DNA from 3 places in the Agarivorans sp. DSG3-1 genome. Region 2 is predicted to be linked to each of the others. Evidence: predicted binding sites of a transcription regulator. Region 2 holds the regulator's gene; each other region holds the start of a gene.

Region 1 (5,440 bases), 370 kb from region 2:
TTAATGATACCAAACCAATGGCTACCCGAAGCCAGCATAAATAGTCAACTGAGCTTAGTGCTTACTTTTAGTTGTGTAGTGGGTTTAGCCTATTTTATTAGCCGTGGCTTGCTGCTATTAGTGACTAGCTTAAGTGGGGCAGTTCAACATCGCAAAGAGCTACAGCGTTTGTCGTCAATGGTTGCGTGTTTAGATCATTCTGAACGAGCGATTCTACGTGAGTTTATTATTGCTCGACGCAGTGTTTTAAGTTTGCCTCTCAAGGAACCGGCAGTGGTTAACTTATTGGAGAATGGGGTACTTAAACCGATTAATCAGCAGCATGTGCAAGAACAGCGTAGTAACGTTGACATGATGATTAACTTGGCAGCACGACCATTATTAAGTTACAAAGCCTTGGGGTTGCCAGTGGGTAAATTAAACGAGGAACAGATTGAGCATTTAAAATCAATTCGCCCTCGCTTTTTACAGCCTGACTACAAAGCTAACCGTACTCACTCGGGGAAGTTATTTAGGATCCGAGCGGGTGAAGCAGAGAGCCAAACAGCCGCATAACGTGCTGCTTATTTTGTGCGTTGTTTCAGGTAACCTGCATAGTCAGGAACATCTACCGAAAACTCCTGATTGAAATGACGGCTGGCTAAGATAAAGTCAGCCGTTGCTTGGTTTGTTGCCATAGGAATGTTCCATACCGCAGCCAAGCGCAGCAAGGCTTTTACATCTGGGTCATGAGGTACCGCATCTAATGGATCCCAGAAAAAGATCATTAAATCTATTTTCCCTTCCGCGATCATCGCTCCCAGTTGTTGGTCACCGCCCATTGGGCCACTTAATAGTGCTTCTACCTCAAAGCCCTGTTGTGATAATAAAGTGCCGGTAGTACCAGTGCCAAATAACTGATGTTGTACTAATGCTTTTTGGTGGATCTTAGCCCATTTTATTAGCGCGCTCTTTTTATGATCATGAGCCACTAAGGCAATGCGTTTTCGCTCGTGCATTTTGCGAGTTGTTGTATCCATGCTACCTCTTAAATACTCTTAGATTGAAAGCCTTTACTGCAGATTATGTTACTGTTTGTATTTACTATTAGCTAGCGATAGCAGACAGAACATAAGGGTAGGGATCGCAAAACGTGTGCGGCAGTGTGATGATTGGTGGTGAATACGAAATACGACAAGTAATTGGCGTAGATTCGTTATTTTTAGATTTTGGTGAAACTAAGCAATATCGACCCCGCGAGTCTTTGCCTGCGATAACTTTTACGCAAGGAAAACTAACTTGTGAACACTATCTCTGGGGAGTTCAGCATTCTCAAACGAGCCAGTTAATCATTAATGCTCGGGCAGAAACCGCTGCAGATAAAGCAATGTTTAGCCAAGCTTGGTTAAATCAGCGTTGTTTACTTCCCGTTAAAGCCTGGCATGAGTGGCGCAATCAGGAACGTTTCGAATTTCGTCTAGACCATAGCCACTTGCTGTTATTAGGCGCTTTGTATATTCGCCAACACCAACATGAGCAAGCTCGGTTGGTAGTGCTAACTCAAAATGCGAGCAGTCAATTAACGCAATACCATCACCGTATGCCTTTATTGTTTGAGTTAGAAAGCGGATTAGCTTGGCTTGCTGGTCAAGCGTCTCAATCTAAACCTCAACAGTTTCATTATCATGTCTCTAGCAATAGCCCGCAGCTAGGTTTGTTTTAGTTTGTTCGCGATAAAGTCAGCGATACTATTTTTTAATCGGAGTGAGCGATGATTTACATTTTTGGTTATGGCAGTTTAATTGATACTGATTGCCGCCAGTGCACCTTTCCCGGAGAACATGCCTATGCGGCGCGCTTACACGGGTATCAGCGTTATTGGAGCGGTTTAAAGAGTGCCGAAGACCGTTCTGCCGTAGTCATTACTCCAGATAGTAATGCTAGCGTAAACGGGGTACTGATTCCGTTTGACGAGACATTCTTGCCAGAGTTAGATAAGCGAGAACAAGACTACGACCGTGTATTGCTTGATGTTCAACAACTTGATTTGCTCGACGATTTGCCCGGTGAAGTTGTTAAGATCTATACCTATGTGGCAAAGGAGTATTGGCACCCACAAACGAACAGCCCCATTTTACAAACCTACTTAGATGTATGTTTACGTGGGTGTTTAGCGGTAAATGAAGAATATGCACGAGAGTTTTTATTGTCGACTAACTATTGGGTAAATCATTGGCAGGATGATCGCCATCAACCTCTTTATCCACGGGCGATTAACATGAGTGCTTTAGCCTTGGATCAAATTGATTCAATCTTGAATGATATGGCGCATTTAGCTGAGCTAAAACCGAGTAAATAGCAGCCATAAAAAAAGGCGCCTAAGGCGCCTTTTTTACTTCAATTCAGTAAACGTAAAATTACAGTACGTGTACAGAAGAAGTGTTAGTTGTACCAGAAGGTACTAAGGCACCAGATACCATCACAATGATGTCGCCTTTGTTAGCAAGACCAGATTCCATCGCTAGGTCTTTACCTAGAGCGTAGAATGCGTCAGTGCTTTCAATGCTATCAACAACATGTGGGTAAACACCTTTAGTCAAGCAAAGTTGAGCAGATGTTTTAGTGTTAGTAGTAATCGCTAAAATGTTCGCTTTAGGGAAGTACTTACGAACAGACTTAGCTGATTTACCGCCTTCAGTAGCCACAACGATAAGAGGAGCACTTAGCTTCTCAGACGCTTCAACAGCACCTTTACATACCGCTTCAGTGATGCGTAGTTTACCGCTATCACGTGCTGGATCTAGGTTAGAAGGCATTACTGCGTCAGTACGCTCACAAATAGTTGCCATGATAGATACCGCTTCTACAGGGTATTTACCTTTAGCAGACTCACCAGAAAGCATTACTGCATCAGTACCGTCTAAGATTGCGTTAGCAACGTCGCCCGCTTCAGCGCGAGTTGGACGTGGGTTTTTGATCATTGAGTCAAGCATTTGTGTTGCAGTGATAACCAGCTTACGAGCACGGTTACATTTCTCAATCATCATTTTCTGAGCGAAGATTACTTCTTCAACTGGGATTTCAACACCTAAGTCACCACGAGCAACCATGATGCCGTCAGATACTTCTAAAATTTCGTCGAAGTTATCTACGCCTTCTTGGTTTTCGATTTTAGAGATGATTTGGATAGCGTCGCCACCATTCTCTTTAAGAAGTTGACGAATTTCTAGTACGTCTTCTTTCTTACGAATGAAAGATGCAGCGATGAAATCTACGCCTTGCTCACAACCAAAGATTAAGTCGCCTTTATCTTTAGCTGAAAGTGCAGGTAGTTGAACGATTACGCCAGGAAGGTTAACACCTTTGTTTTCGCCTAGGTCACCGTTGTTAAGAACAGTACACTTAACTTCGTCGTCAGAAACAGCAATAACTTCCATTTCGATTAGGCCGTCATCTACTAAGATGATGTTGCCTACTTTCAAGTCAGCCGCTAAACCAGGGTAAGTTACCGCTACGCGAGTTGAGTCGCCGATAATTGTTTGGTCAGTAGTGAATGTGAACTCTTGACCTGCAACTAAGCTTACGTCATCGCCGCCAGCTAGTTTAATCGTACGGATTTCTGGACCTTTAGTATCCAATAAAACAGCAGCAGATTTGCCCGTGTTCTTAATAACTTCACGTAGGTTGTTGATGCGAGTGCCGTGCTCTGCAAAGTCCCCGTGAGAGAAGTTAAGACGCATTACGTTCATGCCTGATTCAACTAACTTAGTTAGCATTTCTACCGATTCAGTTTTTGGACCAATGGTACAAACTATTTTGGTTTTCTTCATTGAAGTGACTCTCCGTTAAGGATGCTAGTAAAAAAATCTGCGCACATTATACAAGATTGATCACAAAAGGATATGTAGAAAAATAACTACAAATCAGAATGTCGATCAAAATATTGTCGATTTATTGGCTGTAAATGTGGCTGGTAATTTGTTCGAATTTGTAAAACCTTGCCAGCCTGCTCATTTATTGAGCATCTAGCAAGTATAAAAAAACCTCGCGAAACTGCGAGGTTTTGTTGAGCATTTATTGCTTACTCAATTTCACCACAAAAACGATAGCCTTCGCCGTGAATAGTCGCGATGATCTCTGGCGTTTCGGGGATTGATTCGAAGTGTTTTCTAATTCGACGAATGGTAACGTCTACAGTCCGGTCATGTGGCTTAAGCTCACGGCCTGTCATCTTCTTAAGCAAGTCAGCTCGGGTTTGAATCTGCCCAGGGTTTTCTACAAAGTGCAACATTGCGCGAAACTCGCTGCGTGGTAATTTGTAGGTTTCTTGATGAGGGCTTACTAAAGAGCGACTGTTAATGTCTAAGGTCCAGCCGTTGAAGCGATATTCTTCAACAGAGCCTTTATCTTCATTGGCTGCTTGACCATTTACAGTGCGGTTTAACAAGTTGCGAGCTCGAATAGTTAGCTCGCGAGGATTGAATGGTTTAGTAATGTAGTCATCTGCACCAATTTCTAAGCCTAAAATTTTGTCTACTTCGTTGTCTCTGCCTGTTAAGAACATCAAGGCAATTTGTTCACGATCACGTAATTCGCGTGCTAATAACAAGCCGTTTTTACCAGGAAGGTTAATATCCATGATAATTAAGTGAACAGAGTGCGCTTCAAGCACGCTATTCATTTCATTGCCGTCGATAGCTTCAAACACGTTATAGCCTTCGGCTTCAAAAGTGCTTTTTAGCGTGTTACGAGTGACCAATTCGTCCTCGACGATTAAAATATTCGGTGTCATGGTCTTCCCCAATGCTGTTTAGAATAAGTGGGCTTGCGAACAAGTAGCTCAAATAAAAGGTGCAAAGCAATCGCTACTTAATTCAATCCATGTTGAGTTTGTGTTAAAACCCGTTGAATGGCAAAAAAATAGACAAATAGTTTGCCTGAAACGCGTGTTAAATCGGCGTATGAGACCTTCTATATGCATTGTTCGTTACAAGCAATAAACATATTCTATGGGCTTAACAGTGATATAACAACTTGAGACTGAAAAAAGCTTACGTTTTCTGCTGTGCTTTTGATTCAAATCAATCGGAATTGACCATTTTAACGATTTTTAAAAGACAATACTGAAAATAAACTACATGTTTACTTTATATGAAAACACTATCTTTTGGGTCATTGCTAACTTTAAATATCAAAGGCTTGCGATAATTACCGTGAGTAATCCTTTTAGTGTTACGAGAATCCGATTATTCAGTCGAAAGTAAGACTGTTATTTAGTTTCATGTTTACAGTTGCTGCAGTTTACTCACTGCTGGCTTACGGCAGGCTAGCGTGATCTAAATCATTACGATTTTAGTGCAGTTGTTGATCGCTCGTTAATTGATGTGCAACATATTGCAAAGCTTTTCAGGCAAAAGATTTTTAGTTGGATAAACGACCACTGTTATCTGCGCGAATGGCT
Region 2 (5,440 bases):
CTATCTAGAGCAGGCTTTAGATATTAGTTTACCAAGCAGTTCATTGGGAATGGAGATTGTTGGAATTAATGTTTTAGACGATGAAATGGTGTGCACCTTTTCTTCTAAGTTAGTTCAGTGTGATGTGCCATCTTTTCGTAATCCTTCTGTCGAACTGGTGCTATCTAAACCAAGTGCTCATGGAAAAGTGAGTATTGGCATCAATGTGAAAGACTACAAAGATGGTAGCTTGGTGTATGAGCAACAGTTTTCAAGTTTGCTCGCGATTACTTCATCGATGGCGGAGTTGAAGGCTCAAGCTGTTGAGCTAGAAGTTGGTGAGACGATATTAAACATAGCGCCTGGGATCTACAGTGGTAGCGTTACTTTTGATAGAAACTTAACCTTGAAAGGGGATGCTAATACAGAATTGTGGTTAAAGTCAGGTGCTTATGCAGATGGAGCCTCGATAACCAGTACTTCTGAGTTACACATTGATGGTCTAAATCTACACGTTATTGCTGATACAGACAGTGCAATAAAGGTGAGCGGGGGGAGTATTGTTAACAGTGCTATCCACATTTCTGGTTATCGCGGCTCAATGATTACTTCAGATAAGCCTATACGAATTACTCACAACTCCATAAATGTGAAAGACACGAATGGTGCACTTATTAACTTACCGCCGGGCTCATCGGTGAACAATAATCTTATTGTTTTGCAAAACAGCCGAGCGACGCTAATTGGAAACTCACTGGGTCAAGCAGAATCAGAGCAGCTTAAAGAATCTGTAAAAGTAAGCAATAATACTCTAATAGATATGTATTCTTTCTTTAGTGACCACTCGCTCTTTCCATTATCCGCCATTGTTTTTGAAAACAATATTGTCGCACTGACGGACAACTTAGAGAGTGTTGATGACTCAGAACTCGATGGTTCAGTATTTAGCGTTAGCGGTGAGCAAAGCGTTACTCGTCATAACTTGTTTTCATCTCGTTTTACAGAGCTACTAAATAATAGTGAGTTTGTGAACGAAAGTAACATTGTAAGCGACAAGATCTCTCAAGGGCTAGAGAGTGACTTCAGTTTGAATTTGACTAGCGAGGCCATTGATACTGGTGTTGATAACCTTGAGCTACCGAGTAAGGATTTAGCAGGAAGTGCAAGGATATCAGGTGCGGGCGTAGATATTGGTGCATTTGAGCTTCAGCAATAGTAAGTTTTTTTCAAAAGAAAATTTCGATAGCGCTATCCTGTCAGGATTAGCGCTATTGTTAAGTTCCCTGCTTTAAAAGTTGCTTTAGCATCCAAACATTGCAGCCATTATGGGCTGTACCTTGTAAAGGTGCGGATAAGTGTTTAAAACCGAGGCCTTCGTATAGTTTAATCGCTGCCGACATATTGCTAAGCGTGTCTAGGTAACAGCGAGAAAATCCCTGCTCTAAGGCAAATGCTAGGCAGGCTAAAGAGAGCTTTTTACCGAGACCTTGGCCTCTACCTTCTTCTAGCAAAAATAACTTTTTTAACTCACTGGTATCTTTACTATCGGCAAAAGGCGCAATGCCGCAGCCGCCAACGACCTTGCCATCTAACAAAGCGACCACATATCTACTACGATTTTGCTGTGTATAGTGCTGACTCATATTATCGACTTCAGCATCAGAGGGGCCAAAGCCTTCTCCTACCGCGCCATATTCTTGGCCAACCTGTTTGATTATTCGCTGTAGATCTTGGTCATATTGGGCTGATATTTCGATTATCTCAAGGGTCATTATTGCCTCCTATCACTTTGAATCAACAGTAACAAAATCAGAATTAAGATAAAACCTTGCGTCAAAATGTATGCTGTATATACTAACAGTGTGCTGTATAAACTTACAGGTAGACTATGAAGCCCTTAACGCCCCGCCAAACAGAAGTGTTTGAACTTATTCGCCGCCATATTAACGATACTGGTATGCCTCCAACGCGTGCCGAAATTGCTAAAGAACTAGGATTCCGCTCGGCTAATGCAGCAGAAGAACACCTTAGAGCTTTAGCTAAAAAAGGTGCGATTGAAATGATTCCTGGTGCGTCGCGAGGGATCCGTATTAGCGAAGCGTACTTGCCGGCTAGCGCGAATGAAGCCACTGTAGAACCCGAGCCAGGCTTGCCGTTAATCGGGCAAGTTGCTGCGGGTGAGCCTATTTTGGCGCAGGAGCACGTTGAATCTCATTACGCCGTAGATGCTAACTTATTTAATCCGCATGCCGATTATTTACTGCGAGTACAGGGCATGAGCATGAAAGATATCGGCATTATGGATGGTGATTTATTAGCCGTGCATAAAACTACCGAGGTACACAATGGACAGGTGGTTGTGGCTCGTTTAGATGAAGATGTTACGGTTAAACGTTTTGAGCGTGACGGCAAGATGGTGTACTTACATCCTGAGAATGAAGAGTTATCAACCATTGAAGTTGATCTTGAATATCAGAACATCGAAATAGAAGGTTTAGCGGTAGGTATTATTCGCACTGCCGATTGGATGTAAGCCTTATTCAACAATAAGTTCCCCATTTTGAAGCCCAAATCACTCTGATTTGGGCTTTTGTCGTTAGCATCACATCTTTTGTCTTTATCCACAAAAATCTCAACAATGTATTTACATTTCTTTAACTTAGGGGTTAATTTATAAGCAGTAGGTTGTATTTAGCTGTAATAGCCTATGCTTTTGGGGTGGGGATTTTCCCTTTATTCGCAGCTACTTTCCTAGCATGGAAAGTTGTTGTCGTTGGCTACTGCAAAGGAGAGCGCTGTGGGCCGATGGATTCAGCTATTATTGCTGACATTTTTTTCGTCGCATTTGTTTGCGCAAGAGATGTCTTTTAATTTACGTCCTGGTGTTACTGCCATCAGTGAGCAAGTTTATGGCTTGCACATGACAATTTTCTATATTTGTTGTGCCATTGGTGTTTTGGTATTTGGCGCTATGTTTTGGTCGATTTACCATCACCGTAAATCCAAAGGAGCGGTTCCTGCTCAATTCCACGAAAGCACTAAAGTGGAAATTATTTGGACCATTATTCCCTTTATCATTTTGATAGGCATGGCGATTCCAGCCACTAAAACCTTACTGGCAATGGAAGACCCTTCCGATGCCGACATTACCATTCAAGTGACAGGTTCCCAGTGGAAGTGGCACTACAAGTACTTTGACCAAGATTTAGAGTTTTACAGTGTAATGGCATCTGATTGGGATGAAGTAAACGGCAAACTGGAAAAGCGCAAAAACTATTTGCTTGAAGTTGACCACCCCCTCGTATTGCCAATCGGTAAAAAAGTCCGCTTCCTCATGACCTCTGAAGACGTTATTCACTCTTGGTGGGTGCCTGACTTTGCAGTTAAAAAAGATGCTAACCCAGGTTTTATTAACGAAGCATGGACCATCATTGATAAACCCGGCATTTACCGTGGCCAATGTGCTGAGCTATGTGGAAAAGACCATGGCTTTATGCCTATTGTTGTCATTGCCAAACCCCAAGCCGAATATGATGCTTGGTTGGCAGAGAAAGAAGCTGCCTATTTAGCCAAGCAAGCGCAAGAGCTAGAACTGGTGGCCATGACGATGCAGCAAGATGAGCTGATGTCGTTAGGCGAAAAAGTGTATGAGAAAAGCTGTGCTGCTTGTCACCAAGTTAACGGCTTAGGTTTACCTGGCGTGTTCCCCGCTTTAAAAGACAGTCCAATCGCGTTAGGTGATGTGACTAAACATATTGAAGTGGTGGTAAATGGCGAGCCTGGCACAGCCATGCAAGCCTTTGGTAAACAGCTTGGTTTGAAAGAGCTAGCTGCGGTGATTACTTATGAGCGAAATGCTTGGGGTAATGATACGGGTGACTTAGTGCAGGCCAAGGATGTTGTGGCCGTGCAAAACGCAGCGCAGTAGGGAGACAGACAATGAGCACGATTAGTGACGTTCACTCAGACCATGAAGAACACCACCATGCCCCTCGCGGATTAATGCGTTGGGTACTAACCACCAACCATAAAGACATTGGTTCAATGTACTTATGGTTCAGCTTTGCCATGTTTATTGTTGGTGGAGCCATGGCGATGATTATTCGCGCCGAGCTGTTCCAACCAGGCTTGCAACTGGTTGAGCCTAATTTCTTTAATCAAATGACTACGGTGCATGGCCTTATCATGGTATTTGGTGCGGTGATGCCAGCCTTTACGGGCTTAGCTAACTGGTTAGTACCAATGATGATTGGCGCGCCGGATATGGCTTTGCCACGCATGAATAACTGGAGCTTCTGGATTTTACCCTTTGCCTTCAGCATTCTGTTGGCATCGCTGTTTATGGAAGGTGGCGGCCCCAATTTTGGTTGGACTTTTTACGCTCCGTTATCAACTAAGTACAGCCCAGACAGCACCGCCCTATTTGTGTTTGCGATACATATTATGGGGATAAGTTCGATCATGGGAGCGATTAACGTGATTGTTACCATTATGAACTTACGCGCCCCAGGTATGACCTACATGAAGCTGCCGTTGTTTGTATGGACTTGGTTTATTACGGCCTTTTTGCTGATAGCGGTAATGCCGGTATTGGCGGGGGCGGTGACAATGGTGTTAACTGATAAATACTTTGGAACCTCCTTCTTTGATGCTGCGGGAGGGGGGGACCCGGTGTTGTTCCAGCATATTTTCTGGTTCTTCGGCCATCCTGAAGTTTACATTATGATTCTGCCCTCCTTTGGCATTATCTCGGCAATTGTTCCCGCGTTCTCTCGCAAACCGCTGTTTGGTTATTCTTCGATGGTTTACGCCACGGCGTCTATCGCAGGACTAAGCTTTGTGGTGTGGGCGCACCATATGTTTACCACTGGAATGCCGGTGGAAGCAGAACTATTTTTCATGTTCTGTACCATGTTGATTTCGGTGCCCACAGGGGTGAAGGTATTTAACTGGGTCGCCACTATGTGGAAAGGCTCTTTAACTTTTGAAACCCCCATGTTGTTTGCGATTGCCTTTATTGTACTGTTCACCATTGGTGGTTTCTCAGGTTTGATGCTGGCGATTACTCCGGTGGATTTTCAGTACCACGATACCTACTTTGTGGTGGCGCACTTCCACTATGTATTGGTGACAGGAGCCATCTTCTCGATTATGGCTGCGGCTTATTATTGGCTACCCAAATGGTCGGGCAGAATGTATGACGAAGGCTTAGGTAGATTGCACTTCTGGTGCTCGCTGGTATCAGTAAATGTGCTGTTTTTCCCTATGCACTTTTTAGGTTTGGGAGGAATGCCTCGCAGGATCCCTGATTACGCTCTGCAATTTGCTGATGTAAACGCAATCGTGAGTATTGGTGGTTTTGCCTTTGGTTTATCGCAGTTCATCTTCTTGTACTTGGTGATTAAGTGTATTCGCAGTGGAGAGCCTGCTCCTGCTAAACCGTGGGAAGGTGCCGAAGGCT
Region 3 (5,440 bases), 2.1 Mb from region 2:
ACCATGGTGTGAAGAAACTTCATTTTTATCTTCCTATCGTATGTAAACGTTTATAAATTTATGAGTTACTGAATGTCATATTAGTCTTGAGTAATACAAACATCGCTTGTTGGAATACAACTGCAGCTAAGAATAAAGCCCTGTTGTTTTTCATCGTCGGTTAAGCCGCTATCTTCCAATATCTTAACGTCACCACTTTGCAGTTTTACTTTACAGCTTCCACAAAATCCTCCGCGGCAAGAATAGCTTAAGTTTAAACCAGCCTGTTCGGCTTGCTCTAATAAGTTCTGCTGATTATTGCCTTGAACATAAGTATCCCAGCTATCAAACAGAATATTGACAGGTTTGGTCTCCACCTTCTCTGTGAGCTGGTGGCCAAAGCTTTCTTCAAAGTAATCTGACTCGTACACCCCAAGAGCTAGTAGCTGCTCTTTCGCGCTTTGCATAAAGGCTTGTGGGCCACAAACAAACACTGTTCGCTGATCTAAATCAGCAATGTCCATTAACATACCGCGATTTAAGCGGCCTTGGTAACCTTGCCAATTGGCTGGGGCATTCTGAGTAAGGGTGTAGCGAATACTGCAGTGTTTAAAGTTATTGCTGAGCTGGGCTAGCTCCGCTTCGGCAATTAAGTCCTGCTCGCTATGGGCACTGTGTAAAAACACGATGTCTTTTTCGATATTCATGTCACTTAAGTAACGAAGCATCGATAGCATAGGCGTTATGCCACTGCCAGCAGACAGCAATAGCAGCTTTTGGTTGTTACTTTGCTCTAGGTGGAAGTCGCCACTTGGCGCGTGAGTGTTTAAGTGCATACCCGGTTTAAGGTTATCGTGCAGCCAGTTAGACGCTTGGCCGCCGGTCACTCGTTTTACGGTAATGGCTAAGCGATAAGGGCGGCTAGGTGAGCTTGATAAGGTGTAATTACGATGAACAGGCTTGCCGTCGATCTCAAGTTCAAGCCCCATGTATTGGCCGGGTAGGTAAGTAGCTTGTAAATGTTTAGGTGGCTCAAAGACAAAGGTTTTTACATCGTGGGTATCTTGCTGAACTGCAATGCAACTTAGCTTAACCGCCTCACCTTGCTGCCACTGTTGAGCTGAGGGAGTGCTGTTAGCTTGCCGTTTTTCAGAGGTATCTGGATATACCTCTGCTTGGCGCGTTTCTAGTACTTCAATGCTGTCGTACAAGCTGATTTTGCCACTATTTAGAGCCACAACATTTTGCCCAAAATACACATTGCCGCCGTCTCCTTGGCGATATTTGGCGAAGGTAGCAAGCGGCTCTTTATTCGGATGAAATTGACCACTGGCTTGGTCGAGAGTTGTGAATATACAGCGAGAACAAGGGTTTTGTACTTCAAATTCAACTTCACCAATTTTAAAGCGCTTCCAACCATCTTCGGCAAAAGCCTCGGTATTTTTTACCACAATGTTAGGGCGAAACTGTTCCATACAGTGAATAGCGCTAGAGCGCAAATTGAGATCCTCAAGCGACGCTTCAGAAATCAGTAGCAATGGATAGCCATCGGCAAAAGAAACCTGACTCTCTCGTTGTTTTACTTTGCGCTGAGATTGCTGACCAAAAAACACCAAGTGACAAGGTTCGCCTAAATACTCACTAAACCAAGCATCGTAAGAGCGGTGGCAATGTTGCGCTTGTACGCTGTCTTTCCAAATCATTACCTCACGGTAATCCTCTGAGAACTCGCTATAAACAATATCAAGCGCTGCCATATTAGGTGCGCGCAAATGCAAACCATCGCGATTTAGCGCGCTATGGACTTGTGCCAATTTAGGGTGAGTTCTCGCGGTAATCTGTATGCCGTCTGGCTGGCAAACAACAAATCGGCGGTCAAAAGCTAAACCGTGTTCCTCAACATAAGCATGATTAAGGTGGATACCGGCCGTTGATTTAATGGGATAAACACTCAGTTGGCTTAGTCGTGCATCACTCACAGTTTTACTTCCTTCAGCAAATTGGTTTTTCAATACTACTCAAGCTCTTGCGTTCAAGCCATAGTAATTTGGCTGGTTAGCATGCTAAAAACTGCTCAGTGTTACTTGGTAATTCCGCATATCAGCTTTATACTGTTTGTATATACAGTTATGAGTGCGGCATATTGACAACACCAGCTTCAATTCAGCGTAAGATTATCCATGTAGACATGGATTGTTTTTATGCGGCTGTGGAAATGCGTGACCAGCCAGAGTTAGCCAATGTGCCGCTGGCTGTTGGTGGCATGCGTAGTGGTCGAGGGGTATTAACCACCTGCAATTACATTGCTCGCCAATATGGCATTCGCTCGGCGATGCCAACTCATAAGGCTATGCAGCTTTGTCCTGATTTAGTGCTAGTGCCGCCACGTATGGCCGCCTATCAAGACGCCAGCCAACAAGTGCAGGCAATTTTTCATGATTATGCTGACGCAATAGAGCCATTATCTCTCGATGAAGCCTACCTAGACGTAACCAGTAGCCAAGCCTGCCGTGGTTCAGCCACCTTAATTGCCGAGCAAATTAGGCAAGATATCTTTGATAAAACCGGTTTAACTGCTTCGGCTGGAGTCGCTCCTGTGAAATTTCTTGCCAAAATTGCTTCAGACTTAAACAAACCCAATGGTTTATTTGTGATTAAACCTGAGCAAGTAAGCGAATTTATTGAAACCTTAGCCCTAGAAAAAATTTCTGGTGTAGGCAAAGTGAGCATTGAAAAACTGCATCACCAAGGGCTTTACACGGGGGGAGATATTCGTCGTGCCGAGCGAGATAAACTAAAACAAATTTTTGGCAAGTTTGGTGAGATGTTATGGATGCGTTGCCAAGGCGTGGACGAGCGGGCGGTCAGTAACGACCGGCAACGTAAATCAGTAGCGGTGGAGCGTACCTTTGCGCAAGACGAAGGTGACCAAGGTATTTTGGTGGAACGTTTAATGGCTTTGCTGCCAGAGTTAAAACGCCGCAGTGAAAAGCACCTTAAACAAGCCAAAATGAATAAATTAGGCGTAAAAGTGAAATTCGCTGATTTTCAGCAAACCACCAAAGAGAAGCAATGCCAACAGATTGATGAAACAACCTTATTGGAGTTGTTTAACGAAGCGCTAGCAAGAGGTAAGGGCAAAGCCGTACGATTGATTGGTTTGCATATTGGTCTAGCGCCAGAGCAGCAAAACCAGTCACCGCAACTGATTTTGCCGTTTTAGTTCTGTTATTTAGTGATCTCGCGGTCGTAACTTAATCGCTTAGCGGCATCTAGTGTCAGCATTTGCATAAAGGCACGAGTTTCTGCATCGCTGCCTGATGGTGTGCCTGAATTACCCCCTGCACCAAATACGTTGGTGGGCACATTACGTTTAGCAAAAGCATCAGCCCAAAGCGCTTGAATTTTCACTTCTGCTTCCAGCTTTTGCGCCAAGGCGTTATCGGCTTCTAAAATCACTCGTTTTTGGTAGGCTTCAGCTTCGGCCAATGTTTGCTGGGTTTCGGCTTCAATACGCGCTTTTTCTAAATTGATTTCAGCGGTTTCTTTAGAAATTTTCGCTTGAGCTTTTAATTTTTCAGCATTGGTAATCGCTAACTGCTTATCAGTTTGTGCTTCAGTGGTTTTTTGTATTTGCTCTACTTTCGCTTTGGCCTGACGTTCGGCAACTTCACGCTCACCGCGAGCAATGGCTAACAAACGTTGCTCTTCCTCTTGAACACGTTGCTCTCTGGCGATTGCTCGGTCGGCTGATGCCTTTTGTTTTAATTGCATACGCTCGATAAATTTAGCATTAGGGCGCATATCGGTGATGAGAGCAGATACTACGGTTACCCCAAAATCGGTGAACCGTTGTGATTTACGTAAAGGTAGTCCGTCTTCCCCAAGTACTTTATTTACCACAAAAACGGTTTTGCTATTATCGCCATACTCATCTTGGTCGGTACCTAAAGCGGCATTAGCACTGCCTGTTGATTGTTTAGAATGAATGATAATTTCTTCTCGTTTAACCAATAAAATACCGCTGTTCATTTGGTTTTCAAATTCAGAGTTGAATTCGGTGCGTCCGCCTGCGTAATACTCCTCAGCTGCCATTAAAGACGCGTTGGCTTGCAAGGTTTCTTTAAATGCAGGAATGAGGGCGGTGCGTAGCAAGTTTTCTGGTGATCTAAACTCGTGGGCTAGGTGGAGAAAAGATTCATGATCTGAAGGGATTGAAAAGCGCACTGTCGCTTCAGCATGGGCATCAACTTGGTCCAAAAACATGATGCTCATTGGTGGCAAGCTAGCTGAAGAATTGTCAGAATCTTTTTCGGCTCGAATTGAGTTGGTAGATGAACCCGATAAGGCCTGAACCGTCATGGCTCTTTTCCATGAATTATATCGACCAAAAGGATAAAACTTATAGCCGACCTCGGTTACTACCGCTTCGTTACCGGTTACTGTTCTTACGTGATAAATGTAACCTGGCTCAGCGTAGAAAAATGAGTTACTTAAGGTGTAAATGAGTCCCGCAATCATCACTAATACAGCCACAAATTTAACGTTAAATTTGAAACCACTGCTTAGCTTATTGATTTTATCCAAACTTAGCTTTTTATCTAAGGTGTCTTCACTCATTACTAGATCCTTCTAATTGTTTTATATCGATATTTAATGGCGCAGGATACTAGCACAAGTTGATTAATGCTTGATGGAAATATCATTAAAATAGAGAAGTAGTTTAGAAAATAGCGAGAGGGGCTAGTTGATTTGAAAATGTAACGAGTAATTAAGATACCAAGCTGACAGGATGCCAGCTTGGTGGGTATTGCTTATGCTTTTACGGGAACGTTTTTCAATACGGCTACCAGTAGTTGCCAGTACTTTTCTACAGCGGCAATTTCTACTTTTTCGTCTGGGCTATGTGGGAACTTGATGGTTGGCCCAAAAGACGCCATATCCCATTCAGGGTAAGCACTTTTAAATAAGCCACACTCTAGTCCTGCGTGAATCACCATTACATTCGGGCATTTGCCAAACAGTTCTTGGTAACTGTCTTGAACGAGAGTTTTCATTATCGAGTCAGTTTCTGGCTTCCAACCTGGATAAGCACCAGAGAATGAAACGGTAGCTGAAGTAAGGCTGAACAAAGAGGCTAGGCTGGCTTCTACTTGTAAACGGCTAGAGTCAATTAGCGAGCGAACCAATACTTTAATATCGATGCTGTCTGCGCTTTGGCTAATTACACCAAGGTTAAGTGATGTTTCTACCACGCCTTCAACTGCTTGGCTCATGCTAACAACGCCGTTGCTACAAGCATTTAAGCTGGCAACAATTTGCTGAGAAAGCTCGCCAGTCAAGCTTTGGCTTGGCGTATCAATGGCGGCTGCGGTGATCTCTAAGTCAGTTTCTACTGCACCAAATTCACCGACAATGTCGTCGATTTGGCTAGCAATAAACTGCGCTAAAACGGCCTGTT

The links. Region 2 encodes LexA, which represses DNA repair genes until DNA is damaged. Its sites were predicted from a motif close to TACTGTATNNNNATACAGTA; they were not measured.
Region 1: a site for LexA is predicted at 1,069-1,088, ahead of ACLD71_RS09545 (SOS response-associated peptidase family protein). Genes of this name have one in related genera too.
Region 3: a site for LexA is predicted at 2,089-2,108, ahead of dinB (DNA polymerase IV). Genes of this name have one in related genera too.

The regions. Positions count from the first base shown of each region.
Region 1 is NZ_CP177241.1:2,015,735-2,021,174, forward strand. It holds gene ACLD71_RS09535 (super-infection exclusion protein B) at 1-555, shown strand, start outside; gene ACLD71_RS09540 (methylglyoxal synthase) at 564-1,019, opposite strand; gene ACLD71_RS09545 (SOS response-associated peptidase family protein) at 1,133-1,702, shown strand; gene ACLD71_RS09550 (gamma-glutamylcyclotransferase family protein) at 1,751-2,338, shown strand; gene pykF (pyruvate kinase PykF) at 2,397-3,809, opposite strand; gene arcA (two-component system response regulator ArcA) at 4,061-4,771, opposite strand.
Region 2 is NZ_CP177241.1:1,642,946-1,648,385, forward strand. It holds gene ACLD71_RS07715 (choice-of-anchor Q domain-containing protein) at 1-1,195, shown strand, start outside; gene ACLD71_RS07720 (GNAT family N-acetyltransferase) at 1,254-1,751, opposite strand; gene lexA (transcriptional repressor LexA) at 1,868-2,512, shown strand; gene coxB (cytochrome c oxidase subunit II) at 2,840-3,907, shown strand; gene ctaD (cytochrome c oxidase subunit I) at 3,919-5,440, shown strand, end outside.
Region 3 is NZ_CP177241.1:4,387,588-4,393,027, reverse strand. It holds gene gloA (lactoylglutathione lyase) at 1-23, opposite strand, end outside; gene ACLD71_RS20375 (MOSC N-terminal beta barrel domain-containing protein) at 81-1,958, opposite strand; gene dinB (DNA polymerase IV) at 2,123-3,202, shown strand; gene ACLD71_RS20365 (SPFH domain-containing protein) at 3,208-4,599, opposite strand; gene ACLD71_RS20360 (aminoacyl-histidine dipeptidase) at 4,794-5,440, opposite strand, start outside.